One region of the Peribacillus sp. B65 genome, then DNA from elsewhere that is predicted to be linked to it. Evidence: riboswitches for the same ligand, from Rfam matches in the RefSeq annotation. Region 1 holds a riboswitch; each other region holds the start of a gene.
What was found. A riboswitch is a leader RNA that binds a small molecule or an ion and turns the genes downstream of it on or off. The one in region 1 is predicted to bind glycine.
Positions count from the first base shown of each region.

Region 1 (4,295 bases):
TTTCGTATCAGGGTCTGGCGTCTGCGACATTTTTTCCACTTTTTGATTGTAAACCTTTATTTCTTCTTCCTTTGACTTCGCAAGCTTTGAAAAATCCATTTTCCTTAATGTCTCTTCATCAAGCGGTTCATCTATAATAATCTCTTCAATTTCAATAATTTCCTCTGCTTGGAACCATTTTTTCATCTTATTTAGCCATTTCAAAACTATCACTCTTTCTACATCTGTAGTTATGTAACTAATTCTACCAGTTATTTTAAAAATATCGAGAAAATTTAAGCTAAATTGGGATTAGTATCTATTTTTTTATCGCACTCTTACTAACTTAACGTATTTCGCAGAACTCCTACCCTATTAAACCCCTTCTGGTATGAGTTTAAACCTGCACTTCGTGAAATAACATTAGCCCTTAGTCTACTATTTAAATAAAACACCGCTGTTAAATCGCGTTTACAAAGAGATTAAGTTTTCATGCGGCGCAAGAAGCAGACTGGTCAATTCATTGAAGCATCCTTCACGAAACCTCCGGTGGCATCCTGAAACCCATAAAACACCGTTCGTTAATACCGAACGGTGTTTTGTGGGTTTCCTCACTTTTTTGCAAACAAATATACCAATGGAACTATTCCCATTCATAAAAATCGCATACAACTTGGGCCACTGATTTGGATGCGATCAAAAGGGCATCTTCATCAATGTCGAATTTGGGATGGTGATTGAAATATGCCTTCTCCACCCCTTTTGGTTTACAGCCAATGTAAAAGAAGCAGCCAGGAATCTTTTCTGCATAATACGAAAAATCCTCTGAACCAGAGAAAACCGGAAATTCCATAACCTTTTTAATATCTTTGTCTTTCATGCTTTCCAGGCTATTTTTCACGAATCCAGTCAATTCAGGGTCATTATATAACGGAGGATAATCAGGCACATATGTTAGTTCGCACTGAACATCAAATTCCGTTTCTATCCCTTTAACGATGCGGTGGATTTCCCTATCGATCAGCTGTTGGGTCTCTGCTGTCATATAACGGACATCCCCTTCAATTTCTATACGATCTTTAATGACATTAAAGCTTCCTTTTCCATCGAAGGAGCCGATTGTGACCACGCCCATATCAAAAGGGTTCAAGCGGCGGCTGATCACGGTTTGTACGGCTGTCACGAAATGGGCGCCTGCCACAATGGCATCATTGGCCATATGCGGGGACGAACCATGGCCGCCTACACCCTTAATCGCCAGCTTGAAATAGGTCCGTCCAGCCATCGAATAGCCGCCGTGATACCCGACAACCCCTGCAGGATGGGACGGAAATAAATGGATTCCAAAAACGGCATCAAGTTCATCCAAAAACCCTGATTCCATAATGCTCTTTGCTCCACCTGGGGGTGTTTCTTCTGCATGTTGATGGATTATTTTAATCGTACCGGATAGGGAATCTTTAAGCTCATTGATGCAGTCTGCCAGAACCAATAAATAAGCGGTATGCCCATCATGTCCGCAGGCATGCATGACACCTTCATTTTTTGAACGGAACGGGACATCCGCTTCTTCTGTAATCGGCAACGCATCGAAATCCGCACGGAGACCTATCGTTTTCCCAGGTTTTCCGCCTTCGATCGTTACGATGATCCCTAATCCATTTCCTACATTCGTTTGAATCGACACATCCTTACCCTTATAAAAATCAATGATATATTGTGCCGTTTTTTCTTCTTTGAAGGATAGTTCCGGGTTCTCGTGTAAATGACGGCGGATTTGAACCATTTCCCCTTTACGGGCTTCCAGCATGTTCATTAATTTGCTTTTCACGTTCACGTTTATTCTCCCCCTTATTTCAAGTTGAGCATATTAGTAAGTTCCATGTTCGGTGCATGCCTTCCGATACAAAGTGCCAATTAAAAAAGGGCAGAGAAGGATTGCGTAAACTTACCGCTCCCCTTCTCTGTCCTTTTCACCTGAGAGTTTAGCTCCATTTTTGGTCATGGAGATTTCCCCTTTGGTGGCACACTGCTTCCTGCGCACTCTCCAGAGCTGCGTCCAGCTGCGGTTCCATTTACCTGAGAGATTTGCTCCAAGGGATCTTTTTGGAACTTGCTCCTTCGGTGGCTCAATGCTTGCACTCTCCCACAACATTCATCCGCTTGTTCTTTTTATATTCTCAAAATATTCCAATTATATTATCGCCGATTAAAAAATAAATATCAACTCTGAGTTATAAACTCTATTAAACTTTAAAAGGACCGCTGCCAGATGCTGACACGGTCCTTTTGTGATTCATTATTGTTCAGGCTTTTTGTTTTTACCCATAATGAAGATGGGCTCCAACTCATTTTCTTCGTAAAGGAATGATAGAGCCGTTATCGGAACATGACCGCTGGCAAAGAAGCTCATCGCCATTTGCGCAAGAATATCATAGCCCGTATCATTCTTCACATCGGCAATGATGATGACATCCTGATGGGGAATGGCCACAGCCATGGTTCCCTCGATCTTGTCCTTCATTTCCCGAAGCCATGATTCATTTAAAATCCTGCTGGCATCATATCCATCATTCGTGTTCAAAAAATAAAATGCATTACCTGCAACGATATCCGACTTCATTTCAGTGGTGAGGGAACGGGCATTGAATAGGGCAATTTCACGGATCCTGTCACCCTGCCAATTTTCCCGTTGAATCATCTTTTCATCTATAAGACGGTAGGTTTTCCCTAAATCAAGGGCATAAAAAACCCGGGTTTCAGCCGTATGCTCATCGAATAAAAACGGATTTCCTTCTTCGGATTCCATTGGAAAGGAGGTCGAGCGGATGACTGGGAAAATGAATTTCTCCTTGCCTTCCATACTGTGTTCTTCCCCCATCACATTCAGGGCCTCTTCCACGTAATAGGTAATTTCATCGATGGCCTTTTCCTGTACGTTTTCATAGTTAGCAAGCACAGGAGGCAACTCGATGGTGATCCCCTTCCCGGTCTTCACATTTTCCACCCGTAACGTATCTTGCTTGCTATCGAATTTGAATGAGCGATTCTCATCTTTTAAACGCTCCTTCAAGATATTTTTCAGCTTCGTGCTGTCCATTTTCATGACTGACCCTCCTCTTCATTGAAAAATCCCCAGCGAGAAGGGGAAATTGATTATAGTGATTGAATGAATTCCTCAATTTGTTCTTGCGTTTTGCGATCCTTGCTCACAAATCTGCCTAGCTCCTTGCCATTATCATACGCAATGAAACTTGGTATACCGAATACATCATTAGCCGCACACACATCGATGAATTCATCACGGTCCACATAAATGAATGTAAAGTCAGGAAATTTCGTTTCAATCTCCGGCATTATCGGTTCGATTACACGGCAATCTCCACACCATGTTGCTGAAAAAAGAAAGATATGTTTGCCTTCATTTTTAAATGCATCATATTGCTCTACTGTTTGTAATTTTTCCATTTGTATATTCCTCCTGCTCTAAATGACACCTTATTTTTTATAATCCCATCATACCAGAGTCTCCAGGAATCAACCATTAATACGGATCGGTTGAAAGTCACTGGTCCTCTTATTTCTGGGGCACGGATGAAACGATTTCCATCATTTGTTTTGCATCGGTTTTTAATTGGTCTTTATCCGTTTCGGTTGTCAGCTTCACTCCGCCGATCCCCACTGCAAGCTCATACTTTTCTTTCGGTATCTCTTTAATCGAAATAAAGCCGAATTTATCATCGGTTTGAAAAGAATGCAGTACTTCAAATTGATCCTCTTGTTCCTTTATGGCCAAATATAACACGGAGCTGTCTTCTTTTTCATTCGGATTGACAAATAATATATAAATCTTATCACCTTTTTGTAAAATCAAATTATTATCATGTTCTTCCACAACTTTAAAATCGTTTGGCAGATAGACCTGAATTAGGCCTGCCTCTTGATTGGGCTGTTTTTCATCGTCACGAAAAGCCACTTCAGCAGCCTTCATTGCCTTTTCGGTTTGTCTTTCGATACCTGAGCAGCCCACGATCAAACTGCTTATCAACAGGAAAACAAGAAAATTCTTATTCGATAAAGCCATCGTCATTCCTCCAGCCGTCTCTTTTACTACCATATGGATAATATTATCCTTATTTACGGAATTCATCCATTTTCTAAAAAACATGGTACAATGAAAGCAATTTTATTATCGAGGAGGAAAACAATGAAGTTAATCGTGTATCTTGCTGGGGAGATCCATTCAAATTGGAGAAGCGAGTTGAGAGATAAGGCCGCTGCACTGAAGCTTCCTTTAGAATTCGTCGGCCCGATGG
Region 1 is NZ_CP195840.1:4,011,317-4,015,611, reverse strand. Features, by position in the region: gene ACSR9O_RS19580 (DNA translocase FtsK) at 1-204, opposite strand, end outside; gene ACSR9O_RS19575 (amidohydrolase) at 623-1,810, opposite strand; glycine riboswitch at 2,036-2,138, opposite strand; gene ACSR9O_RS19570 (DUF1444 domain-containing protein) at 2,279-3,085, opposite strand; gene ACSR9O_RS19565 (thioredoxin family protein) at 3,136-3,447, opposite strand; gene ACSR9O_RS19560 (hypothetical protein) at 3,557-4,129, opposite strand; gene ACSR9O_RS19555 (YtoQ family protein) at 4,187-4,295, shown strand, end outside.

Region 2 (4,295 bases), 320 kb from region 1:
ACACATAAAGGAATAATTGCGGCGGTGCAAGGTAATTCAGGATAACCCCGATGCCCAATCCTAATAGTACAGCGATCGTGCAGTATGCCGGCACTCCATTTTTAGATACTTTAGCAAAGACTTTTGGAGCTTGGCCATTCAATGCAAGTGTGTACAGCATACGCCCTGCACTGAATATCCCACTGTTGCATCCAGACATTGCCGCTGTGATTACGACAAAATTGATGATTCCTGCTGCTGCTGTGATACCTATTTTAGCAAAGGTTGAAACGAATGGGCTTCCTAAGTCATCCAGTTGATCCCAAGGGAAGACTGTCACGATGACAAATATGGCACCAATATAGAAAATTAATATACGCCATATGATTGACTGGATAGCTTTTGTTACGGTCTTCCTTGGATCTTTCGCTTCTCCGGCTGTGATGCCGATAAGCTCAACGCCTTGATAGGATGCCACGACAAGGGAAAGCGCAAAGAAGAATCCTGTCCAGCCTCCCGTAAAGAAGCCGCCATTTTCCCATAGATTCGATAATCCAATCGCATCCCCGCCATTCCCTATTCCAAAGAAGATAAGGCCTAGGCCGGCAACGATCATCAATATGATCGTTATGATTTTTATAAGCGCAAACCAGAATTCAAATTCCCCGAAGGATTTAACTGAAATGAGGTTGGCCGCCCCCAAGATGATCATGGCGACCACACCTGGTATCCAAGCCGGTAAATCCGGGAACCAATATTGCATGTACAACCCAACCGCGATGATTTCGGACATTCCGACGATTACCCATTGAAACCAATTGCTCCAAGCAGTCATATAACCTGCCAAAGGATGTATATAGCTGCTCGCAAAGGTTGCAAAAGAACCTGTAGTCGGTTCTAAATAGAGCATCTCACCCATGGAACGCATGATGAAAAATATAAAAATACCTGCGATGGCATAAGCAAGCATTACAGAGGGCCCGGTCCATTTGATCGTGCTCGCCGATCCCATGAATAACCCGACACCGATGGTTCCGCCCAAAGCTATCATTTGAATGTGACGTGCTTCCAGCCCTCTCTTTAATTCCTTGTTCGACATGTTTAACTCCCCCAGATGCAATATCGGTAATGCTTTTCCATCCTTAACACGAACGACTCTCTATTAATTATTGCGGTTAGAAATGCTTTATCGAAAAAAATATCAATAACACTTCAATTATGTTTTCTTATCTTATAATAGTAAATATTCTGTAAAAATACAATTGTATTTTTGAAATAAACAGTTACCAAATATATCTTGGCAATTCCCCTTATCTAAAAATATCATTTCAAAAAAATGATGTTCAATATTTCATAATAATGATCATCCAAAAAACAAATTTTTCAAGTACCTTAATAAAAATTAAGACCACTATAAAACTACAGCTATTGCCGTTTTCACTTCAAAAAAAACTTGTTGACCTTCCGAAAAATAGATGATAGAATTCCAATATTATTTTATAAGCATAATGAATGATTCAGCAGTGGTAGATTATCACTGACAACATTTATTCACAACCGCATACAAGCAAGCGATGAATGCTATGGATGACACTATAGCAGGAGCAGCTTCTGGAGAGACTGTACAAGGTGCAGCGCCGAAGGATTCACAATCTCAGGCAAAAGGACAGAAGAGTAACGAATGATAAAATTGTTATTCTGAACCCTTTAAGAGATTGGTATTATCCAATCTCTTTTTTTATTGTCCATTTTGTGGTTGGACTAAAAACAACAGCTTTAAAACCAATGGGAAAGGCAAGCTGGACGAAAAAATCAGTCCCTCTCTCCAAGACCATTCAGGTAAATTCATTCACTACCAAGACTATAAAAAGACGGGGGCGTAAGAATTGGCAAAACAAGAATTAAAAAGAGATTTAAAAAATAGACATGTACAACTGATCGCAATAGGAGGAACCATTGGCACCGGATTATTTTTAGGTTCCGGAAAAGCCATACAATTAGCAGGACCTTCCATTTTATTTTCCTATCTGATAATAGGGATTGCCTTGTTTTTTGTGATGAGGGCACTAGGGGAATTGCTCTTATCCAATGCAGGGTATACATCATTCACTGAATTTGCAACCGAATATGTCGGTCCATGGGCCGGCTTCGTGACAGGGTGGACATATTGGTTCTGTTGGATCATGACCGCAATGGCCGATATCATAGCTGTCGGCGTCTATATGCAATATTGGTTCGATATCCCTCAATGGATTCCGGCTCTAATATGCCTAGTCATTCTGTTAGGATTGAACCTTTTGACCGTTAAGTTATTTGGTGAATTGGAATTCTGGTTTGCCATCATTAAAGTAATCACGATCATCGCCTTGATCGTCGTGGGGATCATCCTTTTGATCATCGGCTTCAATACCAATAGCGGAACGGTTTCCCTAACGAACCTATGGAATCATGGGGGCATGTTCCCTAATGGCATTTCTGGATTCCTATTATCTTTACAGCTGGTCGTCTTCTCATTTGTCGGTGTCGAATTGGTCGGGGTTTCCGCAGCAGAAACGGCAAACCCGAGAAAGAACATTCCATCTGCCATCAATAAAATCCCTGTCCGGATTTTACTTTTCTATGTTGGTGCACTATTCGTCATTCTCTGCGTCAACCCATGGACACAACTGGATGCCACGAGCAGCCCATTTGTAGAGGTCTTTGCGTTAATCGGCATTCCTGTCGCTGCAGGGATCATCAACTTCGTCGTTTTGACATCCGCTGCTTCTGCATGCAACAGCGGTTTATTTTCAACGAGCCGAATACTTTATACGTTAAGCAGGAATGGCGAAGCACCTGCTAAACTGGAAAAATTAAATAAACAGGCTGTTCCGAGCAATGCCTTATTAACATCCACAATCGTTGTATCAATAGGGGCATTATTAAGCAAACTGATACCTGAACAGGCATTTACCGTCGTGACGACCATCAGTGCCATCTGTTTCATATGGGTATGGAGCATTATCTTGATTTCCCATATCAAATATTCGAAAACAAGGCCTGACCTAAGAGCGAAATCGACTTTCAAGGCTCCTTTTACACCCTTTGTCAATTACGCCATATTAGGATTATTCCTGTTCATCCTTATTGTTATGCTATTCGCTGAAGCTACACGACTATCACTGCTCTTGACCCCAATCTGGTTCATACTTTTGGTAATACTATATAATTCTCGGAAAAAATATAGCTAAAGGAAATAAAGCCTTGAACTCACTATGAATTCAAGGCTTTATCTGTTTTATGAACATATCATTGTTCGGCTGTCTGCGCACAGTTGCTCAAATATATCAGGCAACTGCATTAAATTTTATATCAAAATAGTGTAAGCTAATATATATTATCGGACCTTTTCCGTCATGAATGAATTTTTCATCCCGGTTTGGTTCACCCATCCATCAGTGGCATTGAAGAATAAACCCCATTGGTGGGCGTTTCACTTTATTAAAACGGAGGGGTTTGTTTATGAAGATTATATATATTCTTACTCTAGTTCCTTTTATAGGCATACTAGGATTTCTGCCTTTTGTTAATAAAATAGAACCATATGTATTAGGGATGCCTTTCAATATGTTCTGGATGGCTATGTGGGTGGTCCTTACCTCTGCCATACTGGGCATCATGTATAAGCTGGATCCCAGGAATCGGGAAGGTGACCAGGAATGAATATTGCTCTCTTAATCATTTTAGCATTTTTACTTCTATCGATATTTTTAGGCATACGCTCTTCAAAAGGAAAAGATATGGACTTGGAGCAATGGACGGTTGGCGGACGCGGTTTTGGTGCGATATTCGTCTTTCTGCTGATGGCCGGGGAAATCTATACGACCTTCTCCTTCCTTGGCGGCAGCGGCTGGGCTTATGGCAAGGGCGCACCCGCACTATATGTTCTAATTTACATTACTTTGTCTTACGTATTATCCTATTGGCTCCTACCGGAAATATGGAGATATGCCAAGGAAAATAAACTGATGTCTCAATCCGATTTCTTTGTAAGCAAATATAAGAGTCCCGGTTTAGGAATTTTGGCTGCGCTTGTCGGTGTGGTGTCGATGATTCCAGTGATCGTAGTGCAGCTGAAAGGATTGGGGATCATTGTCTCAGAAGCATCTTATGGTGCCATCTCTATGTCTGAGGCAGTTTGGATGGGGGCGATCAGCCTTACCATTTATGTGATGATCTCAGGTATACACGGTTCAGTTTGGACAGCGGTCATTAAAGATATCATGATGGTCGCCATAATAGGATTTTTGGGGATTTATCTGCCGATTCATTACTTT
Region 2 is NZ_CP195840.1:3,694,117-3,698,411, forward strand. Features, by position in the region: gene ACSR9O_RS18055 (amino acid permease) at 1-1,078, opposite strand, end outside; glycine riboswitch at 1,581-1,659, shown strand; gene ACSR9O_RS18060 (amino acid permease) at 1,866-3,209, shown strand; gene ACSR9O_RS18065 (DUF3311 domain-containing protein) at 3,481-3,681, shown strand; gene ACSR9O_RS18070 (sodium:solute symporter family protein) at 3,678-4,295, shown strand, end outside.
Region 2: linked by a shared signal. The riboswitch ahead of ACSR9O_RS18060 (amino acid permease) and the one ahead of ACSR9O_RS19575 (amidohydrolase) in region 1 are both predicted to bind glycine.

Region 3 (4,295 bases), 2.5 Mb from region 1:
TTGAAAGGCTGACCCTTTAAAAGGGGAAAATTCCAAGTAGCCTAAAAAAGTAGAAGGTGGGAAATCTTATGCAGGAACAAAAGTTGGATAGAGGGCTAAAAAACAGGCACGTACAACTCATAGCTATTGGAGGGGCAATCGGAACGGGATTATTTCTTGGGGCAGGAAAATCTATTCATTTAGCCGGGCCATCAATTCTATTTGCTTACATGATTACAGGCATCATTTGCTTCTTAATCATGCGCGCACTTGGAGAACTGCTCTTATCTAATTTGAACTATCATTCCTTTGTTGACTTTGTAAGAGACTATTTAGGTAATATGGCTGCATTTGTAACCGGCTGGACCTACTGGTTTTGCTGGATTTCAATCGCAATGGCCGACTTAACGGCAGTTGGTCTTTATACTCAGTATTGGTTTCCTTCCGTACCGCAATGGATGCCAGGATTAATTGCACTAGTCATTCTGCTATTTATGAATCTTGCAACCGTAAAACTTTTTGGCGAAATGGAATTCTGGTTCGCATTAATTAAGGTCATCGCTATCCTAGCACTAATTGTTATCGGTATTTTCATGATTATTAAAGGCTTTTCCACTGATTCAGGCGCAGCAAGTTTCACGAATCTATGGAGACACGAAGGGATGTTCCCAAATGGAATAAATGGTTTTGTCCTCTCATTCCAGATGGTAGTGTTTGCGTTTGTGGGCATTGAACTTGTAGGACTTACAGCAGGTGAAACAGAAAATCCAGAAAAAGTTATCCCCAAAGCGATCAATAATATTCCTATTCGGATTATAATTTTCTACATTGGCGCACTTATTGTCATTATGAGTGTTTATCCGTGGAACGCAATCATCCCAACGGAAAGCCCATTCGTCCAAGTATTTGTGGCTGTAGGTATCGCTGGTGCAGCTGGTATCGTTAATTTTGTCGTCCTAACATCGGCTGCTTCGGCATGTAACAGCGCAATCTTCAGTACAAGCCGGATGGTATATTCACTTGCCAAAGATAAAAATGCACCTGTACCGTTTGCAAAACTTAATGACCGAAAAGTACCTTCCAATGCATTGTTCTTTTCAACTGTTGTCATTTTAATTTCCGTTGTTTTGAACTATTTAATGCCTGAAGGTGTATTTACCTTGATTACAAGTATTTCTACAGTATGTTTCATCTTTATTTGGGGAATTACAGTCATCAGTCATTTGAAATACCGTAAAACAAGGCCAGATCTAGTGAAAAAGAGCAAATTTAAATTACCACTTTATCCAATTTCCAATTACTTGATCCTTGCTTTCCTAGCGTTCGTCCTTGTGGTTCTTGCACTTGCGGACGACACTCGTGTTGCCTTATTCGTTACACCTGTATGGTTCATTATGCTGATTGCGATTTATAAGATGGGCAAAACGAAGGTGGATCAGGCGAATCAGAGAGAGATAGCGGGGAATTAAGAGTCAAGAAATCCTTTGATTCTATTTGCGGTGTTTGTCCAGATAGTTGCCGCTCCATATTTTCCAACTCGGTGAGTAAAAAATCTGTCCGTTTTAAAAAAACAAAGATATCTGGTTGATCTTATGATAATTCGAAATAAATATTTTAGAATAGTATTGTTAGCGCTTTCAAAAATGCTTGACATAATTATGCTCAACAACTATTCTAAATGTACTAAATTGAATAAGCGGATGACAGTTGTGGGAGAGTGCAAAGCGACAAGCCACCGAAGGAGCAAGTTCCAAAAAGACCCTTGGAACAAATCTCTCAGGTAGATGGAACCACAAATGGACGCACCTCTGGAGAGCGCGTATTAACATATACGCCACCAAAGGGGAAAGGCTCTATTAAAAAATGGAGCTAAACTCTCAGGTAAAAGGACAGAGAAGGGTAGAGAACGCTACGACCCTTTTCTGTCCTTTTTTGCGTGCAAAAAAGGTTGTAAAGCATACTATTTTTAACAGTTTTATAGAAAAGCAGGCTTGTAGCGGGCAAGAAATTTAGTGTCTAGTACCATATTGGAATTAGTAATTAAACGAAAATTCAGAATTAATAAAAATGTCTAGGAGGAAATTTAAATGAGTTTACATCAAAATGATTTAACCATTTTTGAAGCGATTGAAAAAGAAGGACAACGTCAACATCAAACACTGGAGTTGATTGCATCAGAGAACTTTGTTAGCCCAGATGTATTAGAGGCAATGGGAAGCGTGATGACAAATAAATATGCAGAAGGTTATCCAGGAAAGCGCTATTATGGTGGGTGTGAATTTGTAGATGTGGCAGAACAAACGGCTATTGAGCGGCTAACAAAACTTTTCGGTGCCAAATATGCAAATGTTCAGCCTCACTCAGGTGCACAAGCCAATTTCGCAGTTTTTTTCGCACTGCTTCAGCCTGGTGATAAGGTGATGGGAATGGACCTTTCACATGGTGGCCACTTAACTCATGGAAGCCCAGTCAGCGTTTCAGGAAAATGGTTTGAAGTTGTGTCCTATGGAGTTAGAGAAGATACTCAGTTAATTGATTATGATGAGTTGGAAGCTATCGCAAAGAAAGAAAAACCTAAATTGATTATTGCAGGAACCAGTGCCTATCCAAGAACGATTAATTTTGCACGATTTAGAGAAATTGCCGATCAAGTTGGTGCAAAACTTATGGTGGATATGGCTCATATAGCCGGTCTGGTAGCTACTGGTCTTCACCCATCCCCAATCCCATATGCGGATGTTGTGACAAGTACAACTCATAAAACATTAAGAGGACCTCGGGGGGGCATCATTTTAACAAACGATGAAGTAATTATCAAAGCGATTAATAAATCCGTATTCCCTGGAATTCAAGGCGGTCCACTTATGCATATCATTGCAGCAAAAGCAGTTGCATTCAACGAAGCTTTACAACCAAGCTTTAAAGATTATGCGAAACAAGTCATTGAAAATGCTACAACACTTGGCGAAACATTAAAAAATGAAGGTGCAGCCCTTGTTTCTGGTGGAACAGATAATCATATTGTCCTTTTAGATTTGCGTCCGTGGAATTTAACAGGAAAAGAAGCAGAGAAATTATTGGAAGACGCAGGCATTACCGTTAATAAAAATACGATTCCCTATGATCCTGAAAAGCCATTTGTTACGAGCGGTATCCGAATGGGGACAGCAGCTTTAACAACTCGAGGCATGAAGAAAGAAGAGATGGTGAAAATTGGTGAAGTGATTGCAACCGTTCTAAAGAGTAAAGGGAATAAAGACGTTCTTCAGGAAGCAAGAGAAACGACCAAAGGGATTTGTGATGGTTATCCGTTATTTCAACAGCCAATTACTGTGTAAAGAAAGGGACAGCTTAATGGAATTATGCCTTTGCAGAAAACCTGAGCAACGGCCATGACAGCGAGATATGTCTCCTGGCAATAAAGAAACCAGTAACAGTTGAACTATTTTGCAGAAAATCATAATTGGGGGTAAACCATGGGTATTGAAACAGCATTAAAGCAAACACCGCTTTTTGAAGTATATGAAAAATACGGAGCAAAAGTCATAAATTTTGGTGGCTGGGCTCTGCCGGTTCAATTTACCAGCATTTTAGAAGAGCATGAGGCTGTTCGAACTCAAGCAGGACTTTTTGATGTTTCTCATATGGGAGAAGTACTTGTGGAAGGGAAAGATGCCGAGAGTTATATTAACTACCTTGTTACAAACGATGTAACAAAGCTTGGCATCAATCAAGCACAGTATACCGCAATGTGTTATCCAGACGGTGGAACGGTCGATGATTTATTAGTTTATAAATTAGATAATGAAAAATATCTACTTGTCATTAATGCTGCAAACATTGAGAAAGATTACGAATGGATGAAGCAGCAAGTAAAAGGAGAGATGGCGCTCCAGAATATTTCAGAAGACATTGCTCAACTTGCCATCCAAGGACCTAAGGCAGAAAGCATTTTGCAAAAGTTAACGGAAATAGATTTATCAGAAATTGGTTCTTTTAAATTCGCCCAGCATGTCAACATCTCTGGGATTACCGACGTACTTGTATCCCGTACAGGTTACACAGGAGAAAATGGATTTGAAATTTATTTATCCGCAGACAAAGCGGTAGTACTTTGGGAAAAGATCTTAGAAGCAGGAGCCACGAGTGGATTAAAACCATGCGGACTAGGTGCACGGGATACGCTTCGTCTTGAAGCACGTCTTGCACTCTATGGCCAAGAACTAAGTAAAGACATCAGCCCGCTTGAAGCAGGAATCGGCTTTGTCGTAAAGACGAATAAAGAAAGTGACTTTATCGGAAAATCTGCTCTTACA
Region 3 is NZ_CP195840.1:1,557,021-1,561,315, forward strand. Features, by position in the region: gene ACSR9O_RS07630 (amino acid permease) at 69-1,448, shown strand; glycine riboswitch at 1,778-1,882, shown strand; gene glyA (serine hydroxymethyltransferase) at 2,067-3,317, shown strand; gene gcvT (glycine cleavage system aminomethyltransferase GcvT) at 3,456-4,295, shown strand, end outside.
Region 3: linked by a shared signal. The riboswitch ahead of glyA (serine hydroxymethyltransferase) and the one ahead of ACSR9O_RS19575 (amidohydrolase) in region 1 are both predicted to bind glycine.